DNA from 3 places in the Nonomuraea sp. NPDC050328 genome. Region 1 is predicted to be linked to each of the others. Evidence: predicted binding sites of a transcription regulator. Region 1 holds the regulator's gene; each other region holds the start of a gene.

Region 1 (7,214 bases):
GCGTCCCACTGATGTGACCACCGAAACCTTGCTGGCCGACAGGTCGCTCGGGGCGGTGCAAGTCGGGTGGGACGCCGACATGGCCGTGACCGCGCTCTACAGCGCGCACTTTCGGTCATTGGTGCGTCTCGCTGTGTTGCTCGTACGCGACATAGCGACCGCGGAGGAAGTCGTGCAGGACGCGTTCGTCGCCCTGCACGGGGCCTGGCGCCGGCTCCGCGACCCCGACAAAGCACTGGCCTATCTGCGACAATCCGTTGTCAACCGGTCCCGTTCCGTGCTGCGTCACCGCGCGGTCGTCGAGAAGTACGCACCCAAGGGCATGCCGGACGCCCCGAGCGCCGAGAACGGCGCCATCGGCGAGTTAGAACGCTCCGCCGTCATCGAGGCCCTGCGCTCCCTGCCGACCCGACAGAGAGAGGCCCTCGTCCTTCGCTACTACGGAGACCTGTCAGAGGCTGAGATCGCCCATGCGATGGGCATCAGCAAGGGCGCGGTCAAGAGCCACACCGCACGTGGCATGGCCGCCTTGCGTTCCGTCCTGGAGAGCATCACATGACTTCCCAGCGCCCCGACGATCACGGCGACCTGCTGCGCCGTGTGCTTCGTGCGGAGGCGGACCAGGTCGTGCCGTCTCCGGAAGGACTCGAGATCATCCGTGCCCGCATCTCGCGGCGCGGTGTCCGGAACCTGTTCTGGTGGCGGGCGAGTGCGGGCGTCGCGAGCGCGCTGCTCGTGGCGGGCACGGTCGTGATGGTCGTCCCCGAATGGCGCAACACGGTCATCACCAACGTCGTCGACAACGGCGGCACCCCCATCGGACCGGCCGAGCCGTCGTCCTCCTCCACCTCGCGCAGCAAGCCGCCGGAGCAGTCCCCGCAGGACCCGCCGGCCGTGCCCAACCCGGGCACGCCCACCGCGCGCCAGCCTCAGCAGCAGCCCAAGTCCCAGCGCGCCGAGTCCACCAGCCAGCCCTCGACCTCCCCCTCGCCCACGCCGACCGAGTGCCCCACGCCGGCGCCGGAGGAGAGCGACTGCCCCGAGGAGAGCCCGTCGCCCTCGCCCTCCGAGACCACGTCCGTCGAACCGGACGGCGCCTGCCCGGGCGAGGAGTGCCCGCCGGAGGAGAGCCCGGCCGACCCCGCGCCGACGATCGAGTACAGCCCGCTGGCCGAGCCGACCGGCTGAGCCGTCACCACCTGCCGGTGCGCGCGAGCAGGACCGAGGCCGCGGCGACGCCGGCCGTGGAGGTCCGCAACACCGTCGGCCCCAGCAGAGCCGGTACGGCTGCCGCGAACCGGTCGAGTTCCTCGTCCGCGATGCCGCCCTCCGGGCCGACCACGAGCACGATGTCGCCCTCGGCCGGCAGGTCGATCCGCGAGAGCCGTACCTCCGCCGCCTCGTGCAGCACGACGCCGAGCGCGGCGTTGGCGAGCAGCTCGGCCACCTGGGCGGTGCTCGCCTGCTCGGTCACCTCGGGCAGGTGGAAGCGCCTGGCCTGCTTGCCGGCCTCGCGGGCGGTGGCCCGCCACCGGGCCAGGGACTTGGCGGCGCGCTCGCCCTTCCACTGCGTGATGCTGCGCTTGGCCGCCCACGGGACGATCACGTCGACGCCGGCCTCGGTCATCATCTCGACGGCCAGCTCGCCGCGCTCGCCCTTGGGCAGGCCCTGGACGACGATCAGGCGGGGGGCGGGCGGCGGCAGCTCGTAGCTGCGCAGCACCTCCAGGCGCAGGGCGTCCTTGAGCTGCTCGGTGACCACGCACTCGGCGACGGCGCCCCGGCCGTCGGTCAGGTCGACCCGCTCGGGCGGGCGCAGCCGCCGTACCGTCGCCGCGTGGCGGCCCTCGGGGCCGCCCAGCACGATCTCGCTCTTGCCGAACTCCAGCCGGTCGGCCAGGAACACCGGGACGCTCACGTCACCATCGTCCCACGCCCGCGACCGGGCGAGAGGTCAGCGGCCGTTGAAGGCGTCCCGCAGCCGGGAGAAGAAGCCCTGCTGACCGGGGGCGAACTTGCCCGGCGGCCGCTCCTCGCCGCGCAGCTTCGACAGCTCGCGCAGCAGCTCCTCCTGGGCCGGGTCGAGCCGCGACGGCGTCTCCACGTTGACGTGGATGAGCAGGTCGCCGCGCCCGGTCTCGCTGAGCCGCTGCACGCCGCGCCCGTACATGGTGATGACCTGCCCCGACTGCGTGCCGGGCCGCACGTCGATCTCCTCGGCGCCGTCCAGCGTCTCGATGGTCAAGGAGGTGCCGAGCGCGGCGGCGGTCATCGGGATCTGCACGGTGCAGTGCAGGTCGTCACCCCGCCGCTCGAAGATCTCGTGCGGGCGCTCGACGATCTCCAGGAACAGGTCGCCGGGCGGGCCGCCGCCGGGGCCGATCTCGCCCTCGCCGGCGAGCTGGATGTGCGTGCCGTCCTCGACGCCCGCCGGGATGCGGACCTTGATGGTGCGCCGGGTGCGGACGCGGCCGTCGCCGGAGCACTCCTGGCAGGGGTGGCGGATGATGCTGCCGAAGCCGCCGCACTGCGGGCAGGGGCGCGAGGTCATGACCTGGCCCAGGAAGGACCGGGTGACCTGGGAGATCTCGCCGCGCCCGTGACACATGTCGCAGGTGTCGGGGTGGGTGCCCGGCGCGGTGCCGGCGCCCTCGCAGACCTCGCAGCGCACGGCGGTGTCCACGTGCAGCTCGCGGGTGGTGCCGAAGGCCGATTCCTTCAGGTCGAGCTCGACGCGGATGGTCGCGTTGCGGCCACGGCGGGCGCGCGAGCGCGGGCCGCGCTGGCCGCCGCCGGTGCCGAAGAAGGCGTCCATGATGTCGCTGAACGGGAAGCCCTGGCCGAAGCCGCCCGCGCCCGCCCCGGCGTTGGCGAAGGGGTCGGCGCCGAGGTCGTACATCTGCCGCTTGTTCGGGTCGGACAGGACCTCGTAGGCCTGGGTGATCTCCTTGAACCGCTCCTGGGTCGCGGGATCGGGGTTCACGTCAGGGTGCAGCTCACGGGCGAGACGGCGGTACGCCTTCTTGATCTCGTCCTGACTCGCCTCACGCCGGACCCCGAGGGTGGCGTAGTAGTCGCTGTTTGCCACTTATCGACCTCTTATGAAGCAGCCAGGATCTGGCTGACGTAACGTGCCACGGCGCGCACCGCGCCCATGGTGACGGGGTAATCCATCCGGGTGGGGCCGAGCACGCCCAGGCGGGCGAGCTGCTGGCCGCCAGAACCGTATCCGGTCGCCACGATCGACGTCCCCCGCAGTCCGCTGTAGGGGTTCTCCGAGCCGATCCGGACGGTCAGGGCGGCCGGGGTGTCCGGGGACGTCTCGCCCAGCAGCCGCATGAGCACGACCTGCTCCTCCAGCGCCTCCAGCACGTCCCGCAGGCCGCTGGAGAAGTCGGCGCCGGCCAGGTTGGCCGCACCGGCGAAGACGATCTTCTCGTCGTGCCGCTCGACCAGGGTCTCCAGCAGTACCGACAGGATCGTCGCCACGACCGGGCGGTCCTCGGCCGGCACCCGTTCGGGCAGGTCGGCGACCAGGTCGGGCACGGCGCTCAGCCCGCATCCGTCGAGGCAGGCGTTGAGGACGGCGCGCAGGTGCGCGATCCGGGCCTCCTCGATGACCTCGGGCAGCTCGATCACCCGCTGCTCGACGCGGCCGGTGTTGGTGATCAGCACCAGCATCACGCGGCGGTCGGTGAGCGGCACGAGTTCGACGTGCCGCACCGTCGAGCGGGTCAGCGTGGGGTACTGCACCACGGCGACCTGGCGCGTGAGCTGGGCCAGCAGGCGGACGGTGCGGGTCACGACGTCGTCGAGGTCGACCGCGCCGACCAGGAACGTCTCGATCGCCCGCCGTTCGGCCACCGACAGCGGCTTGACCTGCGAGAGCCGGTCGACGAACAGGCGATAGCCCTTGTCCGTCGGCACGCGGCCCGCGCTGGTGTGCGGCTGCGCGATGTAGCCCTGCTCCTCCAGCACCGCCATGTCGTTGCGGACGGTGGCCGGGGAGACGTTGAGGTTGTGGCGCTCCGCGAGCGCCTTGGAGCCCACCGGTTCGTTGGTGGACACGTAGTCCTCGACTATGGCGCGGAGGACCGCGAGTTTCCTGTCGTCGAGCACGTGCTCACCTCCTGCGTCGACCTTACCGAGAACGTCAGATCTGGCACTCTGTGTTCCCGAGTGCCAAGTGTACGGCGCGCGCCCGCGTGGTGCGATAAGGCCTGCTTGGCCCGTGCCGCGAAGGGGCCCGGGGACCCCGGTATGGCGATATGTGGCGACATGGAGTCAGACTGCTAGATATGACCGACGATTCCCAGACCCCGCCCGAGGACTCCACCCGGCGCGTGTCGCGGGACGACGTGCCCCCGCCCCCTCCCGGCCAGCCTCCCACCGGCCCCCAGGCTCCGCCGTACCAGCAGCCTCATCACGGGTCGGGCCCTCAGTACGGGCCCGGCCCTCAGTACGGATCCGGCCCTCAGTACGGATCCGGCCCGCAGTACGGCCCTGGTCCCCAGTACGGCGGGCCGCCGCCGCCCCAGGGCGGGCCCGGTCAGCCCCCGCCCGGGCAGCAGCCGCCCTACGGCGGGTACGGCCAGCAGCAGCCCTACGCCGCGCCCCCGCAGTACTTCCAGCAGCCCTACGGGGCCCAGCCCTACCAGCAGCAGCCGCGCCCGAAGGTGAAGCCGTCGCTGTGGTGGATCGGCGGCGCCTGGGCGCTGGCGGTGGTCGCGGCGATCGTCGGCGGCGTCCTGTTCGTGGCCAACCTGTCGGAGTCCGGCTTCGGCCCGGTCCGGACCTTCGCCTCCGGGGAGCAGGTCACCGTCCGGCTCGACCCGGCCGACGAGCCGACCCTGTACTACACCGGCCCGCGCGCCAACTACACCTGCAAGAGCCTGGGCGACGCCCAGCTCTCCCAGGCCACCGGCAACGAGACGGTGACCATCAACAACCTCACCTGGCACGTCATCGGCAGGGTCAGCGTGCCCTCGGCCGGCGACTACCAGGTGTTGTGCACCACGCAGGAGCAGGTCGCCGGGCGCTTCGGCGTGGGCGCCGCGCCGCTCAAGGGCCTGGCCGGGGTGCTGGGCGGCATCGGCGGGCTGATCCTGCTGTCGCTGGGCGGCTTCCTGGTGGCGGTCGTCGTCACGATCGTCGTCCTGCTGCGCCGCAGCGCCAATCGCAAGCGGCTGCTGCTACCGTCCCAAAGGTGACGCGATACGACGGAGACGTGCTCGCGGGCAACTGGCGACGGCCGCTGAAGGGCAAGATCCCCCAGGTGCCCGCGGAGCTCGACCTGGTGGTCGAGGACGCCGACAGCGGTTTCTGCGGCGCGGTGGTGGGCTGCGACAAGGAGGCCGTCACCCTGGAGGACCGCTTCGGCCGCCGGCGGCTGTTCCCGCTGGCGCCCGCCGCCTTCCTGCTGGAGGGCAAGCCGGTCACCCTGGTCCGCCCGGCCGCCGCGCCCCGCGGGCCGGCACGGAGCGCCTCGGGATCCATCGCGGTCGAGGGGCTGCGGGCCCGGGTCGCCCGCGAGAGCCGCATCTACGTCGAGGGCGTGCACGACGCGGCGCTGGTGGAGAAGATCTGGGGCCACGACCTGCGGGTCGAGGGCGTCGTCGTGGAGTACCTCGAAGGCGTCGACCACCTGGCGGCCATCGTCGAGGAGTTCGAGCCCTCCCCGGATCGCCGCCTGGGCGTGCTGGTCGACCACCTGGTCGCCGGGTCCAAGGAGAGCCGCATCGCCGCTCAGATCACCTCGCCGCACGTGCTGGTGGTCGGGCACCCCTTCGTCGACATCTGGGCCGCGGTCAAGCCGTCGGTCCTGCGCATCCCGGCCTGGCCCTCGGTGCCCAAGGGGGTGCCGTGGAAGGAAGGCGTCATCGCCGCGCTCGGCTGGCGGATGGAGCCCGCGGAGGCGTGGAAGCGCATCCTGGGGTCGGTGTCCTCCTACGCGGATCTGGAGCCCGAACTGCTGGGGCGGGTGGAGGAGCTCATCGACTTCGTGACTAACCCGGGTGACTCCGATTAGCCTCGGAGCATGAGTCAGCCCTCGGACGACGACGCGACGCGGCGTATCCCGAACTCCGACGCCCAGCCAGGTTACGGACAACCCGGTCACGGCCCGCAGGGGTACGGCCAGCCCGGCTACGGACAGCAGGCCCCGAGCCAGCCGGGCTACGGGCAGCAGGCGCCGAGCCAGCCCGGTTACGGACAGCCCGGTTACGGGCCTCAGGGCTACGGCCCGCAGGGCTACAGCCAGCCCGGCTACGGGTACGGCCAGCCGCCGAGCGCTCCGGCCGGATACCAGCAGGGCTATCAGCAGGGCTACGAGCAGGGTTACCAGCAGCCCGGGTATCAGCAGCCCGGTTACCAGCCCGGTTATCCGCAGGCGGGCTACCCGCAGGCCGGTTACCAGGCCGCCCCGGGTTACGGCCAGCCGTACACCCCGGGCGTGTACGGCCCGCGTCCCGGCACGGACGACACCTCGATGGCGATGCTGTCGCACCTGCTGGGCATCCTGACCGGCTTCGTCGGCCCGCTGATCATGTACTTCGTGAAGAAGGACCAGTCGCCCTACGTCCGCGACCAGTCCGCCGAGGCGCTGAACTTCCAGATCACCGTCTTCATCGCCTACATGGTCAGCCTGTTCCTCACCATGGTCTTCATCGGCTTCCTGCTGATGTTCGCGGTGTGGATCTGCGCGCTGATCTTCGAGATCATGGGCGCCGTCGCGGCCAACCGGGGCGAGCGCTTCCGCTACCCGATCAACATCCGCATGGTCACCTGACCACACCCCACGCCGGGGGCGGCGCTACGCCAGGTCGCGGATCAGCGCGTCGGCGAGCAGCCGTCCCCGCAGGGTGAGCAGCATCCGCCCGCGCTTGAACGCCTCGGTGTCGAGCAGCCCGTCGCCCAGCGCCCGCGCCACCGCCGTCCGCGCGCCGGGCGCGACGTCGGCCAGCGGGTAGCCGGAGTCGAGCCGCAGTTCGAGCATCAGCCGTTCGACGCGCTGGTCGTCCGCGCTGAGCAGTTCGCGGGCGTGGGCCGGCGAGCGGCCCTCGGCCAGGCGTTGCGCGTAGGGGGCGGGGTGCTTGACGTTCCACCAGCGCGTGCCGCCCACGTGACTGTGCGCGCCCGGCCCCACGCCCCACCAGTCGCCGCCGGTCCAGTACAGCAGGTTGTGCCGGCAGCGCCCGGCCTCCGAGGTGGCCCAG
Region 2 (7,214 bases), 400 kb from region 1:
GGCGCCGAGGACGGGCGACCTGGGCTGGGTGGTGCAGCGGCACGGCGAGCTGTACGCGGCCGAGCAGGGCTGGGGCATGGCCTTCGAGAAGACCGTGGCGGGCATTTGCGCGGAGTTCGACCCGGACGAGGACGCCGGGTGGATCGCCGAGGCCGGCGGGCGGCGGGTCGGCTGCGTGTTCTGCTACCACCGCGACCCCGACACCGCGCAACTGCGCATGCTGCTGGTCGAGCCGTCGGCGCGCGGGCTGGGCCTGGGCGGGCGGCTGGTCGAGGAGTGCCTGCGGCACACCCGCGAGCGCGGCTACCGGCGGGTGATGCTGTGGACGCGTGACTGCCTGGCCGGGGCCCGCCGCATCTACCAGGCGGCCGGGTTCGAGCTGGAGTCGCAGAACCAGGGCGTGGAGAACGGCGTCCCGGTGGTCGAGCAGTTCTGGAGCATGGAACTGAAGCGCTAGCGGAACGGGCCGGTCACCTCGAAGGTGTGGCCGTCGGTCCCGGCCCGCGCGCCGGTGCGGCCCCGCTGGGAGGAGAAGTACAGCCGCCGCCCGTCCGGCGAGAAGGCCGGCCCGGTGATCTCGGAGCGCGCGTGGCCGTCCAGGCGCAGGAACGGCTCGACGGTGCGCTGCGGGGTGATCAGGTTGATCTCCATGTTGCCGCCGTCCTCGGCGACGTACAGGTCGCCGGTGGCCGCGCCGGTGAGGTTGTCCACACCGCTGAGCGGCGCCTTGGCGTCGTACAGCACGCGCAGGGCGCCGGCGCGGGCGTCGTAGGCCCACACCTTGTTGTCGTGCTTGGTGGTGAAGTAGCACACCCCGGCGGCGTAGTGGCAGCCCTCTCCCCCGGCGAAGCGGGTGGCCTCGGGGACCTGGTGGCGGGTGGCCTTGATCAGGGCGGCCGGTTGCGGCACCCGCTTCCAGGTCACCCGGTCGCCGGTGCCGCAGAGCACCTCCAGCCGGCCCTCGGTCAGGTCGCCCCAGTCGGTCGGGCGGAACCGGTAGAAGCAGCCGTCCGGCTCGTCCTCGGTGAGGTAGACGACCTCGTTCTCCGGGTCGCAGGCGGCGGCCTCGTGCTGGAAGCGGCCCATCGCCAGCCGGGGACGGGCCGAGCGCTCGCCGTAGGGGTCGCACTCGAAGACCCGGCCGCGGGGCGTCTCCTCGCACGACAGCCAGGTGTTCCAGGGCGTCGCGCCGCCGGCGCAGTTGAGCGTGGAGCCGGACAGGATCCGGTAGGCGTCGCGGACGGTGCCGTCGGCGGCGAAGCGCAGCGCCGAGGCGCCGCCCACGAGGGGCACCTCGGAGTTGGAGACGTAGATCCAGCCCTCGCCGTCGGGGAAGCACGCGCCGCCGTCGGGCGCGGGGTGCCAGGCCAGGCCCGCCACCCGGCGTCCGGTGCGCGCGATCACCCGGCCGGTGAAGCCCGCCGGCAGCGCCAGCCCGTCGGCGTTCGGCGCCTGGAGCGGGCCGTAGGTGGCGGGGGCGGCGGAGACCAGGGGCCGCCCCGGTCCTTCGGCGGGCGTCAGGGGCCGGCCGGCCGCCTCGCACCGCCAGAGGGAGCCGGTGAGCGCGGCGAGGGCACCATTGCGGAGGAGAGTTCTGCGCAACATGGGGACCATCCGACCTGAACGAGATGAATGAAGCTGCCGGGCGACGTCAAACTCTCTGCAAACGCTACGCCGCTGCCCGCTGCGATTCGGCACATTCCTCGCTCATGACTGCGGCTGTGAAGCTGGCCCCCCGGATCGTCTCGCGCCGGGCGCTGGTGTTCCTCGACGGCGAGGCGGCCCGGTTCGCCCACGCCCTGCGCGTGTCCGGTTTCGAGGTGACCATCGACCCGGGCGAGGACCCCCGGCCCGTGCTCGACCGCTTCCTGGCCGCCGCGGAACCGGGCGAGCTGCTGCTGATCCGCTGGCCGTCCGGGGCCGGCTGGGGACCGACCGCGTTCACCAAGCTGATCATGGACTTCGGCCGGGAGGTGGCCGCCTCCGGGGCCACCGCGCTGCTGCTCGTGGTCGACTTCGGGTGGATCGTGCGCAGCGACCCCGCCGACCCCGGCGGCGCGGCCCGGCTCAACGTGCCCGGCGACCCGCCGGTCGCCGCCGCGGCCCTGACCGCCTCGCTGTCGGCCGCGCCCGGCGGGCCGCAACCGCCCGGCGCGGCCCCCTCGCTGACCGGCGTCCTCGCCGACGGCCTGCTCGCCGCCGGCGGGCCGCTCACCGTCCAGGAGCTGTACGGCCTGGCCCGGCGGCACTTCGAGCGGCTCGGCTCCGACCTGTCGCCGATGTTGTTCAGCCACGGCGACATCGAGGAGGTCGAGGTGCGCGACGGCCTCAGCGACCCCGGCCGCGCCGGCGCGAGCCTCGACACGGCGGCGCGGAAGCTCGCCGAGGCGGGCGAGGAGGTGCCCGGCACCGCCGGCGAGATCGTGGCCCGGCTCTACGACCTGCACCTCGGCTCCGAGGCGCAGTGCCTGCTGCGCCGGGCCGGGCTGCTGCCGGGCGAGCTCACCCGCGAGGCCGCCGCCCTGCTCGGCTGCCCGGGCGGCTACGCCGAGCTGGAGGCGTGGGGGCTGACCGGCCCGGCGCACCCGGCGGTGCGCGAGGCGGGCCTCGCCCTGCTCGACGCCGCCGAGGCCGCCCTGGTCTCCGGCCTGCTGCGGCGGCAGAAGGCGCACGCCCGGCCGGCCCCGCCGCGCACCCGGCTCACGCCCGACCGGTGGACCCTCGACGACCGGCTCGGCCACCGGGTGTACGCCGAGGCCATCGCCGCCTTCATCCGCCACCCGGACACCGCGCCGCCGCTGACCATCGGCATCAAGGGGCCGTGGGGGGCGGGCAAGACCTCGCTGATGCGGATGGTGCGCGAGCTGCTCGACCCCGGCTCGGCCGCCACGCTCAAGCTGGCCGCGGCCGCCACCGAGGTGACCAACGCCGAGGTGCTGGGGCGGTTGCGCGAGGGCGGCGTGCCGTACGAGCGGGCCGAGGCGGTGGCCGGCTCGGGCTGGCGGCCGACGGTGTGGTTCAACCCCTGGATGTACCAGAACGGCGAGCAGGTCTGGGCCGGGCTGGCGCACGAGCTGATCAGCCAGATCACCGGCCGGATGTCGCGCACCGACCGCGAGCGCTTCTGGCTGGAGCTCAACCTGTCGCGCATCGACCGGGAGGCGGTGCGGCGGCGGCTGTACCGGCTGGCCTTCACCCGGCTCCTGCCGGTCGCGCTCGGCCTGGTCTTCACCCTCGTGCTGGCCGGGGCCGCCTGGGCGGCCTCCTCGATGCTGCCCTGGCTGTCGGACGCCGCCGCGGCCATCGCCTCGGCGGGCTGCCTGGCCTCGCTCGCGGCGGGGACCGTACGGCTGGGCCGCTTCTTCGCCGAGGGCGCGGGCGGGGCGTTCGGCACCCTGGTCAACCAGCCCGACCCCTTCCTGCAGAGCGGCGTGCTGCCCGAGCACGCCTACGGCGACAAGGCCGGCTTCCTGCACCTGGTGCAGACCGACATGCGCCGGGTGCTCGGGCTGGTGGCGACCGAGGAGCGGCCCCTGGTGGTCTTCGTGGACGACCTGGACCGCTGCTCCTCCAGCACCGTCGCCCAGGTCATCGAGGCGATCAACCTGTTCCTGGCCGGCGAGTTCCCCAACTGCGTCTTCGTGCTGGCCATGGAGCCGGAGATGGTCGCCGCGCACGTCCAGGTGGCCTACCGGCAGCTCCTGACCGAGAGCATCGGCTGGCGCTTCCTGGAGAAGATCGTCCAGCTTCCGCTGAGCGTGCCCCTGCTGGACGACGAGGAGCGGCTGCCGGCGTACGTGCGCGCCCTGCTCGGCGTCCCGGAGGAGCCCCTGGACGCCCCAGCGCTCGCGCCCCCGCCACGGGCGGCCGTGCCGGCGCAGGTCGCGCGCGGCAAGCTCGCCGCGGGCCGGACCGTCGCCGACCCGGGCATCGTGGAGGAGCTGGAGCGGCTGATCCGCGAGCAGCGGCCCTCGGTCGACGGCCTGGACGAGGCGGCCGAGCGCGCCCAGGCCTCACTCGGCTTCGCCGGGCGCAACGGGCGGCTGACCGAGCCGGCCCGGGTGGCCGCCGACCGCGTCTTCGCCGACCTCTACCGCGACGAGAACGCCTGCCGGGCGATCGAGGCGGCGCTGCCCGCGCTGGGCCTGCGCAATCCACGCGAGGTCAAGCGCTACCTCAACGTCTTCCGGTTCTACTCCTTCGTCACCTACCGCCGGGCGCAGTCGGGGCGGCCCCGGGCGAGCGACGCCGAGGTCGCCAAGCTGGCGGCGCTCACCATCCGCTGGCCGCACCTGCTGTCGACGCTGACCCGCGAGTCCCATCCCGGCGCGACGCTGCTCGACCGGCTGGAGGCGGCGGCCCAGCGGGGCGACGGCGACACCTGGGTGCGCGCGCTGCTGGAGGCCGGGCTCCAGGGCGAGGAGGAGCTGCGGCAGTTCCTGGCCACCCGGCCGCTGATCGCCCGGCTGGCGGCCGAACTGCTCTAGACGCGCGAAAGCCGGGGCTCACGACCCCGGCTCGTCGTCGCAGCGCGTCAGCGCTGGGCCTGGAACATCCAGTGCTGCTTGTCGATCTCCTGGGCGACCGCGATGAGCAGGTCCTGGCTGACCGGGTCCGGCTCGTCGGTGGCCTCGATGCGCTCGCGCATGCGCTGCGAGACGCCTTCCAGGATCTCGGTGATGGTCACCACGACCTTGCCGTCCTCCAGCCAGCCGTGCTCCGGCTGGCGGATGCGGGTGGACTCGGCCACCGTCGCCGACCGCCCGTCCGGGTTGACGCCCAGCGCCACCGCGCGCTCGGCGATGGTGTCGGCGTGCTCCCTGACCACCGCGGTCAGCTCGTCGAGCTGCAGGTGCAGCGGGCGGAAGTGCGGTCCGACGACGTTCCAGTGGGCCTGCTTGGCCACCAGCGACAGGTCGATGAGGTCGACGAGCGCGCCCTGGAGGGCTTCGGCGACGGTGTCGCGCGCGGCGCCGGACAGCGGACCGGTGATCTGAGCCATGAGTTCGTACCTCCGTCGTTCGGCGTTGCAACTACACCTTTTCCAACGCATTCGGCCGTCCGGATCTTCCGCACATTGACAGTGCAACAATGACAGTGTCACTGTGGGGGCATGAGCGAGACCTGGACCATCGGCGAACTGGCGCAGCGGGCGGCCGAGGCGTTGCAAGCCGCCTCGCCCACCGGCAGCGGCCGGGTGCGCGACGTGCCCGGCGAGCGCCTGATCCGCTGGTACACCACCATCGGCCTGGTCGACCCGCCGCTCACCCGGCGCGGCCGGGTCGCCCAGTACGGCCGGCGGCACCTGCTCCAGCTCGTCGCGGTCAAGCGGCTGCAGGCCGAGGGCCGCTCCATCGCCGAGATCCAGGTCGCCCTGGCCGGCGCCACCGACGCCACCCTCGAACGGGTCGCCGCAGTGAGCCGCCCGCGCTTCTGGGCCGAACGCCCGGCCCCCCGTCCCACCGCCACCCCCACCCCCGCCCCCAGTCCCAGCCCGCGGCCCGCCCCCGCGCCGCCCGCCCCCGCCGCCTCGCCCAACGGCGCGGGCCCGGCTCAGGCGGCCTCCGGCCACGCGGTCCACGGCGTACGGCTGGCGCCGGGCGTGGTGCTGGTGCTGGACGGCGCGAGCCGTACCCCCTCGGAAGAGGACCTGCAAGCAGTCATGGCCGCGGCCGGACCCCTGGTCGAGGTGCTCGAGGAACGGAGACTCGCATGAAGATCACTTCGCTGGACCCGAGCCGCAGCCGGCCGGTCGAGGAGGCCGGGTTCGGCGCGCTGGAGACCGAGCGCGGCAACCTCCCGCTGGAGAGCCTCGACGTGGACGCGCGGCTGTCCGGCCTGGTGGCCGGGGTCGAGGTCGCCCAGGGCTTCCGCAACCCGTTCGACGTCACGCTGGAGGCGACCTACGTCTTCCCGCTGCCCGACCGCGCCGCGGTGACCGCCTTCCGGATGGAGGCGGCCGACCGGGTCATCGAAGGCGTGCTCAAGGAGCGCGGCCAGGCCCGCGCCGACTACGACCAGGCCATGGCCGAGGGCCGCCGCGCGGCGATCGCCGAGGAGGAACGCCCGGACGTCTTCACCATCCGGGTCGGCAACCTCGCCCCCGGCGAGCGGGTGAGCGTCCGGCTGACGCTGAGCCAGCCGCTACCCTACGAGGACGGCGCGGCCACCTTCCGCTTCCCCCTGGTCGTCGCGCCGCGCTACATCCCGGGCGCTCCCCTCGACGGCCCGCAGGCCGGCGCGGGCACGGTGCCCGACACCGACGCCACGCCCGACGCCTCCCGGATCACCCCGCCGGTCCTGCTGCCCGGCTTCCCCAACCCGGTACGGCTGTCGCTGACCGCCACCGTCGACCCGGCCGGCCTCGACCTGCGCGAGGTCGCCTCCAGCCTGCACGTGGTGGAGCAGGAGGGCGGCACGGTCAGCCTGCGCCCCGGCGAGCGGCTCGACCGCGACTTCGTGCTCCGGCTGGCCTTCGACGCCTCGACCGCGCTCCAGCTCGACGGCGAGGGCACCTTCGCGCTCACCGTGATGCCCCCGGACGTGCCCGAGACCCGGCTGCCCCGCGACGTCGTGCTCCTGCTCGACCGCTCGGGCAGCATGGGCGGCTGGAAGATGGTCGCGGCCCGGCGGGCGGCGGCCCGCATCGTCGACACCCTCACCTCGGCCGACCGCTTCGCCGTCCTGGCCTTCGACAGCGTGGTCGAGCCGGCCTTCGACGGGCTGCGCGAGGCGAGCGACCGCGAGCGCTTCCGCGCCGTCGAGCACCTGGCCCGGCTGGAGGCCAGGGGCGGCACCGAGCTGCTCGAACCGCTGCGCCAGGCGGTCGGCCTGCTCGGCGAGAGCGGGCGCGAGCGCGTGGTCGTCCTGGTCACCGACGGCCAGGTCGGCAACGAGGACCAGATCCTGGAGCAGGTCGGCAGGGCCCTGTCGGCCATGCGCGTGCACGTCGTCGGCATCGACCGGGCGGTGAACGCGGGCTTCCTCGGCCGCCTGGCCGGGCTGGGCGCGGGCCGGTGCGAGCTGGTGGAGTCGGAGGACCGGCTCGACGCGGCCATGGAGCAGATCCACCGCCGGATCGGCGCGCCGCTGGTCACCGACCTGTCCCTCGACGGGCTCGACACCGAGGAGGTCACCCACCTCGGCTCGCTCTTCCCGGGCGTGCCGCTGCAGGTGTTCGGCCGCTACCGGGCGGCCGGGCCGGTGACCGTGCG
Region 3 (7,214 bases), on a different contig from region 1:
CGCCAGCTCGGCATCTCGGTGCGCACGGTGCGGGCCCGCTTCGCCGACGCGATGACCGAGCTCGGCGCCCAGTCCCGTTTCCACGCCGGCGTCGAGGCCGCGCGCCGGGGGTGGCTCAGCTCCTGATGGGCGGGTGATCACCCACCACCTCGGCATCCCGCTGCGCCCATGGGTGCTCTCGACGGATTCGGTCACTATGGTGGGAGGGTGCTGGACGACGTCCCCCGCGACCCGTTCGCGGACGACCCCGACGATCCCGCCTCGGCGATGGGCGAGCTCGACGACCCCGTGCCGCTGACGGCGGCCGAACGCGACGAGGCGATCACCGACCTGGCCGACGTCGACGTCTTCCGCACGCTTCTCGAACCGCAGGGCGTGGTCGGGCTCGTCCTCGACTGCCCGGAGTGCAGCGAGCAGCACTACTTCGACTGGGAACTACTCCGCGGCAACCTGCGCCAGATGATCGACGACGGCCGGCCGCAGGTGCACGAGCCGGCCTTCCACCCCGACCCGGCCAACTACGTGAGCTGGGAGTACGCCAGGGGCTACGTGGACGGCGTCATCGACACCGAAGAGCGCCGCTGACCGACGTCCTCCACCAGGAGGGCCAGCAGCCGCGCCGCCGGATCGTGCGGATCCGGCGCCTCACCACGAGACAGGGCGGTGAGCAGTTCGTCGGTCGCCGCCACCTCACCGAGGTGCGCGACCTCCCCGCCAGGCCCTTTCGAGCCCCAGAGCTCCGGCGTCAAGCCGACTCCAGCTCAACCATCTGCCGCAGTCTGGCCAGCGCTCGATGCTGGGCGACGCGAACCGCTCCCGGTGACATGCCCAGAACATTACCGGTCTCCTCGGCCGACAGCCCCGAGACCACCCGCAGCAGGAGCAGCTCGCGCTGGTTGTCGGGCAGCCGGGACAGCAGCATCCTGGCGTGCTCGACCTCGATGTAGCGGACCACGGTCTCCTCCGGCCCCGGCCCTTCGTCCGGCCCGTCGGGGAGATCCTGCGTCGGTACGGCGGAGCGGATCGAACTCCGCAACGCGTCGGCGACCTTGTGCGCCGCGATACCGAAGACGAAGGAGGCGAACGGCCTGCCCATATCCCTATATCTGGGCAAAGCGGACAATACGGCGATGCAGACCTCTTGTGCCACATCATCGGCTATGTGATATTGCCCGGAAACCCGGCCCAGCCTGGCGCGGCAATAGCGCACCACCATCGGCCGCAGTTCCCCGAGCAGGGATTCGATCGCGCCGCGATCCCCCTGCACGGCCAGGCTCGTCAGTTCTCTAAGCTCGGAGTCATCCGTTCGTGCCGGAAGTCTCGACGCGAGCCTTACCCCAATTTTGGCGTCGGCGACGCTTCCCTCGCTCACGATAGGCATGATGCCCGCGCTGATCCGCCCTGTCGTCATAGCGAACGGCTACGGATTGGTCACATTGAGGCGACGATAACCGCGCGTAATCAATTGACCACACTAAGCCTTTCGGGTGCTCTGAATATTTCACCAGATAACCCGAAATGCGCAGTAATTGGCAGATGGGGCGCGACGCTTTAGTAGGGCTGTTGGTTTACGCAGGAAATACTTTTCATCCTTCCTGTGATGCTTGCCGCCATCTGCCGGTCAATCCTCCTGAGCCGGGCGGGCGTTACATCCCAGACCGCACCGGACTGCCATGCCGTACCCGGGAAGCACCCTGTGCCGGAAACGCGAACGGCCCGCCCCGGAGGGCGGGCCGTACATGGTGCGGTGAGCCGGAGGCTCAGTGGCCGTGGCCGTGACCGTGGCCGTGACCACCGGCGGCCGGGGCCTCCTCCTCGGGCTTGTCCACGACGAGCGCCTCGGTCGTGAGCAGCATGCCCGCGATGGAAGCGGCGTTCTGGACGGCCGAGCGGGTGACCTTGACCGGGTCGATGACGCCCTGGGCGATCAGGTCGCCGTACTCGCCGGAAGCGGCGTTGTAGCCGTGACCGGTGGTCAGGTCGGACACCTTGGCGGTGACGACGTAACCCTCCTGGCCGGCGTTCTCGGCGATCCAGCGGGCCGGCTCGACCAGCGCGCGGCGCACGACGCCGACACCGGTGGCCTCGTCGCCGGTCAGGCCGAGGTCGTCGAGCTCCTTGCCGACGTGGATCAGCGCGGAGCCGCCGCCGGAGACGATGCCCTCCTCGATCGCGGCGCGCGTCGCGGAGATCGCGTCCTCGAGACGGTGCTTCTTCTCCTTGAGCTCGACCTCGGTGGCCGCACCCACGCGGAGCACGCACACGCCGCCGGCGAGCTTGGCGAGACGCTCCTGGAGCTTCTCGCGGTCCCAGTCGGAGTCGGACTGCTCGATGGCGAGCTTGATCTCCTTGACGCGGTCCTCGATGGCCGCCTCGTCACCGGCACCGTCCACGATCGTGGTGGTGTCCTTGGTGACGACGATGCGGCGGGCCTGGCCCAGCACCTCGAGGCCGACGTTCTCCAGCTTGAGGCCGATCTCCTCGCTGACGACCTGGCCGCCGGTGAGGATCGCCATGTCCTGGAGCATCGCCTTGCGGCGGTCGCCGAAGCCCGGAGCCTTGACGGCGACCGAGGTGAAGGTGCCGCGGATCTTGTTGGTGACCAGGACGGCCAGGGCCTCGCCCTCGACGTCCTCGGCGACCACGAAGAGCGGCTTCTTGGTCTGGGCGACCTTCTCCAGCAGCGGCAGGAACTCCGCGATGGAGGAGACCTTGCTCTGGGTGAGCAGGATGTAGGCGTCCTCCAGGACGGCCTCCATCCGGTCCGCGTCGGTGACCATGTAGGCCGACAGGTAGCCCTTGTCGAACTGCAGGCCCTCGGTGAACTCGAGCTCCATGCCCATGGCGTTGGACTCTTCGACGGTCAGGACGCCGTCCTTGCCGACCTTGTCGAAGGCCTCGGCGATGAGCTCGCCGATCTTGGCGTCCTGGGCCGAGATGGTGGCCACGCTGGCGATGGACTTCTTGTCCTCGACCGGCTTGGCGCTGGCCAGCAGCTTCTCGCTGACGGCGCGGGCGGCCTTGTCGATGCCGCGCTTGAGGTCCATCGGGTTGGCCCCGGCGGCCACGTTGCGGAGGCCCTCCTTGACCATGGCCTGGGCCAGCACGGTCGCGGTGGTGGTGCCGTCACCGGCGATGTCGTTGGTCTTGGTGGCGACCTCCTTGGCGAGCTGGGCGCCAAGGTTCTCGTACTTGTCGGTGAGCTCGACCTCACGGGCGATGGTGACACCGTCGTTGGTGATGGTCGGCGCACCGAACTTCTTGTCGATGACCACGTTGCGGCCACGCGGGCCGAGGGTCACCTTCACGGCGTCCGCGAGCGCGTTGACACCGCGCTCGAGCGAGCGACGGGCCGACTCGTCGAACTCCAGAATCTTCGGCATTGCTAGCTGAGTCCTCTCCTGCGTCGAAAGCCCCGGGCACAGAAGGACTGGACCCGGGGCTTCGACATATCCGACTTACTTCTCGATGATCGCGAGAACGTCGCGGGCGGAGAGCACCAGGTACTCCTCGCCGCCGTACTTGACCTCGGTGCCGCCGTACTTGCTGTAGAGGACGATGTCGCCCTCCTTGACGTCAAGCGGAATCCGCTTGTCGCCGTCCTCGTCCCAGTTGCCCGGGCCCACAGCGAGGACCCTGCCCTCCTGCGGCTTCTCCTTGGCAGTGTCAGGGATGACAAGGCCGGAAGCGGTCGTCTGCTCAGCCTCGAGCGGCTGAACCACGATGCGGTCGCCGAGCGGCTTAACGGGAACCTTGGTGGCGGTCGTCACGATCGGACCTCCCCTTCAGATTTGACTGATCTAGAAGAGGCGACCAGCGGCCTGCCGTCGCGGGTGTCAGACCTGCCTCGTCGCTTTTGTGTTTGGCACTCTCAAGGGGAGAGTGCCAACAGGAAACATATGCAAGCGGGGCTTGACAGTCAACACGAACGGCTTCAGGGCGCGTACGAGCCTTCCACCAGGTCGGACAGGACGCCCAGACGGGTCGGTACCCACCCGTGAGCCTGTCGTGTTCGCGCGGAGCTGACACGCTGGCTCCTCGCGAGCGCCCCGGCGAAGGGCTCGCCGAGCAGCTGCGCGGCCTCCGCGAGCGGCCACGGCCTGGCCTCGGGCTTCACCCCGGCCGCGCGCGCCGCCGCCACGGCCACCTCCTCGACCGGCACCGCCTCCTCGGCGATCGCGTGCAGGATCTCCCCCGAGACACCCCGCTCGGCGGCCAGCACGACCAGGTCGGCCAGATCGTCCACGTTCACGAAGGTCCAGGTCGGCGCCTGCCCGTCCGCGCTCACGTAGACGCCCGTGCCGCGCTCGGCGGCCACGGACTTGAGCAGGGCGACGATGCCCTGCCCGCGGCCGTGCACCACGCCCGGGCGGACCACCGAGCCGCCCGCGCCGAGCACGAGCTGCTCGATCTCCGGGCGGTGGGCGACGATCGGGTACGGGTCGACCGGGCTGTCCTCCGTGCCGTCACGCGTCTCGCCGAGCACCCAGACGCCGCTGAGGTAGTGCACCGGCCTGGCGGTCAGCGCGGTCACCGTCGCCAGGTCCACCTCCGGGTCGCCGGTGAGCTGGGCGGCGTGCACCACCGCGTCCACGTCGGGGGTGACCGCCGCGGCCACCGCCGCCGGGTCGGCCAGGTCCGCCACCCGCTCTTCGTACGGCAGGCGGCCTGCTTGCCGTACCAAGGCGACCACCTCGTGCCCGCGCTCCAGCAGCTTCTCGGCCACCACGCCGCCGATGTACCCGGTCGCGCCCGCCAGCAGGATCTTCATGTCTCCACCTCAAACACTTCGACATCAAAGCTTTCGTCGAGCCAGGACGTTAGCTCACTCCGGCGAACATTTCAACATCGAAGTTTTCGATATGATGGCCGCATGGAAGACTCCGTGGACCGCTTCCTCGGTCAGTGCGTCGCCGCCAGCCCCGGCCTGGACGTCTCCCCCGCCAACGTCGTCGCCCGCCTCACCCGCGCCGCCCGCCGCCTCGAACTGGGCATGAAGGAGCACTTCGCCCGCGAGGACCTGGAGACCTGGGAGTTCGACACCCTCGCGACCCTGCTGCGCAGCAACGCCGAGCACACGATGTGCATGAAGGACCTCGCCTCGGCCTCCCTGCTCAGCTCCGGGGCGCTCACCAACCGCATGGACCGCCTGGTCGCCCGCGGCCTGGTCGAGCGCGGGCCCGCCCCCGGCAACCGGCGCATGGTCCTGGTCACGCTGACCGAGGAGGGCGCGCGGCTGACCCGCAGCCTGCTCGACGGGCACATCGCCAACAAGCGCCGCATGCTCGCCGGGCTCACCGACGACGAGCAGGACCAGCTCGCCGGGCTGCTCCGCAAGCTGCTGATCTCGATGGGAGACGTGCCGGACCCCGAGTGAGGTGCACTACCGTCGGAACACGTGGACCTCGACGCCTTCCTCGCCCTGCAGACCCCGCGCGGCCAGGCGGCCCTCGCCGAGGCGGTCGAACTCACCGGCGCCGACCCCGTCGCCGCCGCCACCCGGCTGCGGAAGACCTACGACGCCGCCCTGACCTCGGCCGCTCTCACCCAGGCCGGCCTCCGCGCCCGCGCGCAGGCCAAGTTCGGCGCGGACGCGGCCCGCATGTACTTCACCCCGCACGGCCTCGAACAGGCCACCCGGGCCGACGTCGCCGCGCACCGCGCCAGGCGGCTGGCCGGGCTGCACGTCGTGGACGTCTGCTGCGGCATCGGCGGCGACCTGCTGGCCCTGGCCCGCGCCGGCTGCCGCGTCGACGCGTGCGACCTCGACCCGCTCACCGTCGCGGTCGCGCAGGCCAACGCCGACGCGCTGGGGCTCGGCGACCTGATCTCCGTCCGTACGGCTGACGCCGCATCGATCGACCCGGCGGGGTACGACGCCCTCTTCGCCGACCCGGCCCGGCGGACCGCCCGAGGGCGGACCTTCGACCCCGACGCCTACTCTCCGCCGTGGCCCGTCGTCGTCGACCTGCTGGCCAGAGCTCGGGCGGCGTGCGTGAAGGTCGCGCCCGGCCTGCCGTACGAGCTGATCCCGGAGGACGCGGAGGCGGAGTGGGTCTCCTACCGCGGCGAGGTCAAGGAGGCGGCCCTGTGGACCGGCCCCCTGGCCGGGCACGACCCCACCCCGCCCGGGCTGGAGGAGCACGCGCGGCGGCGGGCGACGCTGCTGCCCGGCGGCCACACGCTGACCCCCACCGGCGCGGTGGCGGCGAGCGGCCCGGTGGCGAAGTACCTCTACGAGCCCGACGGCGCCGCCGTGCGGGCCCACCTGGTGGCGGAGGTCGCCGACCTGGTCGGCGGGCACCTGATCGACCCGATGATCGCCTACATCACCTCAGACGTGGCCGTGGACAGCCCATGGGCGGCAAGGTACGAGATTCACGACACCCTGCCTTTCTCCCTGAAACGCCTCCGCGCCGTGCTCCGTGAGCGCCAAGTCGGAAATGTCACCATCAAAAAGCGGGGCTCCGCCGTGGATATCGAGCGCCTGCGCGCGGACCTCCGGCTTTCCGGCCCGAATACCGCCACCGTTATCCTGACCCGCATTGCGGACAAGCCTTTCATGCTGCTCGGATCACCGCATCCACCTGCGTAAACCGGATAATCGCCCTCTTTTATCGAGCGACAGAAGAAACCTTGATCCAAAGGCTAGGGTGGGCGCGCGGGAGTTTTCCCCCTAGGCAAACCGGACCAATCCTACCGCCGCGCTGAAATGCCGTAGGCGAGTGCAAGGAGTTTTCGGTGGATCATTCCAACCACGTCGCCCTTCTTCAGCCAGGCAGTAGCAGCCAGGCCGTTTCCGACCGAATGCGGGAGCTGCTCGCCCGCGCCGCCCAGGACCACGTCTACGAGCAGCGCACCCAGGGCGCCGTCCTCGACGAGATCCGCCAGCGCCTCGAAGGCATGGAGTGGCTGCTGCGCGAGGTCCGCGAGCGCGAGCTCGGCGGCCTCAGCGGCGTGCTCGACACCGTCAGCGGGCGGCTCGACGACATCACCACCCGGCCGCCGTCCTGGGCCGAGAGCCTCGCCCAGCACGTCGAGGCGGTCCGTGACCACGTCGACGTCGTCGGCGACCGAGTCGGCGTGGTCGGCGAACGCGTCACCCCCGTCGCCGAACTGCCCAGCCTCTGGGCCGACGTCGGCACCGTCGGCGAGAACGTCGACGAGGCCCTCAAACGGCTCCACTCGGTCATCGAGGGCACCGAGGGCATCGC

What was found. The regulator HrcA, encoded in region 1, represses chaperone genes, less so after heat shock. The targets are predictions, from matches to a motif close to TTGGCACTCTCNNNNNGAGAGTGCCAA.
Region 2: the regulator HrcA is predicted to act here: its motif matches at 5,078-5,104, upstream of ACIBG7_RS09580 (DNA starvation/stationary phase protection protein).
Region 3: the regulator HrcA is predicted to act here: its motif matches at 3,863-3,889, upstream of groES (co-chaperone GroES).

Annotation. Positions count from the first base shown of each region.
Region 1 covers NZ_JBITIW010000002.1:334,997-342,210, reverse strand. Annotated here, with positions in the region: gene ACIBG7_RS07715 (SigE family RNA polymerase sigma factor) at 80-559, shown strand; gene ACIBG7_RS07710 (hypothetical protein) at 556-1,188, shown strand; gene ACIBG7_RS07705 (16S rRNA (uracil(1498)-N(3))-methyltransferase) at 1,193-1,918, opposite strand; gene dnaJ (molecular chaperone DnaJ) at 1,955-3,088, opposite strand; gene hrcA (heat-inducible transcriptional repressor HrcA) at 3,100-4,119, opposite strand; gene ACIBG7_RS07690 (hypothetical protein) at 4,299-5,210, shown strand; gene ACIBG7_RS07685 (DUF3097 domain-containing protein) at 5,207-6,028, shown strand; gene ACIBG7_RS07680 (DUF4870 domain-containing protein) at 6,038-6,787, shown strand; gene hemW (radical SAM family heme chaperone HemW) at 6,812-7,214, opposite strand, start outside.
Region 2 covers NZ_JBITIW010000002.1:733,673-740,886, reverse strand. Annotated here, with positions in the region: gene ACIBG7_RS09595 (helix-turn-helix domain-containing GNAT family N-acetyltransferase) at 1-457, shown strand, start outside; gene ACIBG7_RS09590 (alkaline phosphatase PhoX) at 454-1,605, opposite strand; gene ACIBG7_RS09585 (P-loop NTPase fold protein) at 1,710-4,487, shown strand; gene ACIBG7_RS09580 (DNA starvation/stationary phase protection protein) at 4,535-5,002, opposite strand; gene ACIBG7_RS09575 (MerR family transcriptional regulator) at 5,114-5,716, shown strand; gene ACIBG7_RS09570 (VIT domain-containing protein) at 5,713-7,214, shown strand, end outside.
Region 3 covers NZ_JBITIW010000001.1:971,902-979,115, forward strand. Annotated here, with positions in the region: gene ACIBG7_RS04375 (helix-turn-helix domain-containing protein) at 1-126, shown strand, start outside; gene ACIBG7_RS04380 (DUF5319 family protein) at 208-585, shown strand; gene ACIBG7_RS04385 (hypothetical protein) at 546-749, opposite strand; gene ACIBG7_RS04390 (sigma-70 family RNA polymerase sigma factor) at 746-1,381, opposite strand; gene groL (chaperonin GroEL) at 1,761-3,383, opposite strand; gene groES (co-chaperone GroES) at 3,459-3,773, opposite strand; gene ACIBG7_RS04405 (NAD-dependent epimerase/dehydratase family protein) at 3,935-4,771, opposite strand; gene ACIBG7_RS04410 (MarR family transcriptional regulator) at 4,874-5,377, shown strand; gene ACIBG7_RS04415 (methyltransferase domain-containing protein) at 5,399-6,595, shown strand; gene ACIBG7_RS04420 (hypothetical protein) at 6,742-7,214, shown strand, end outside.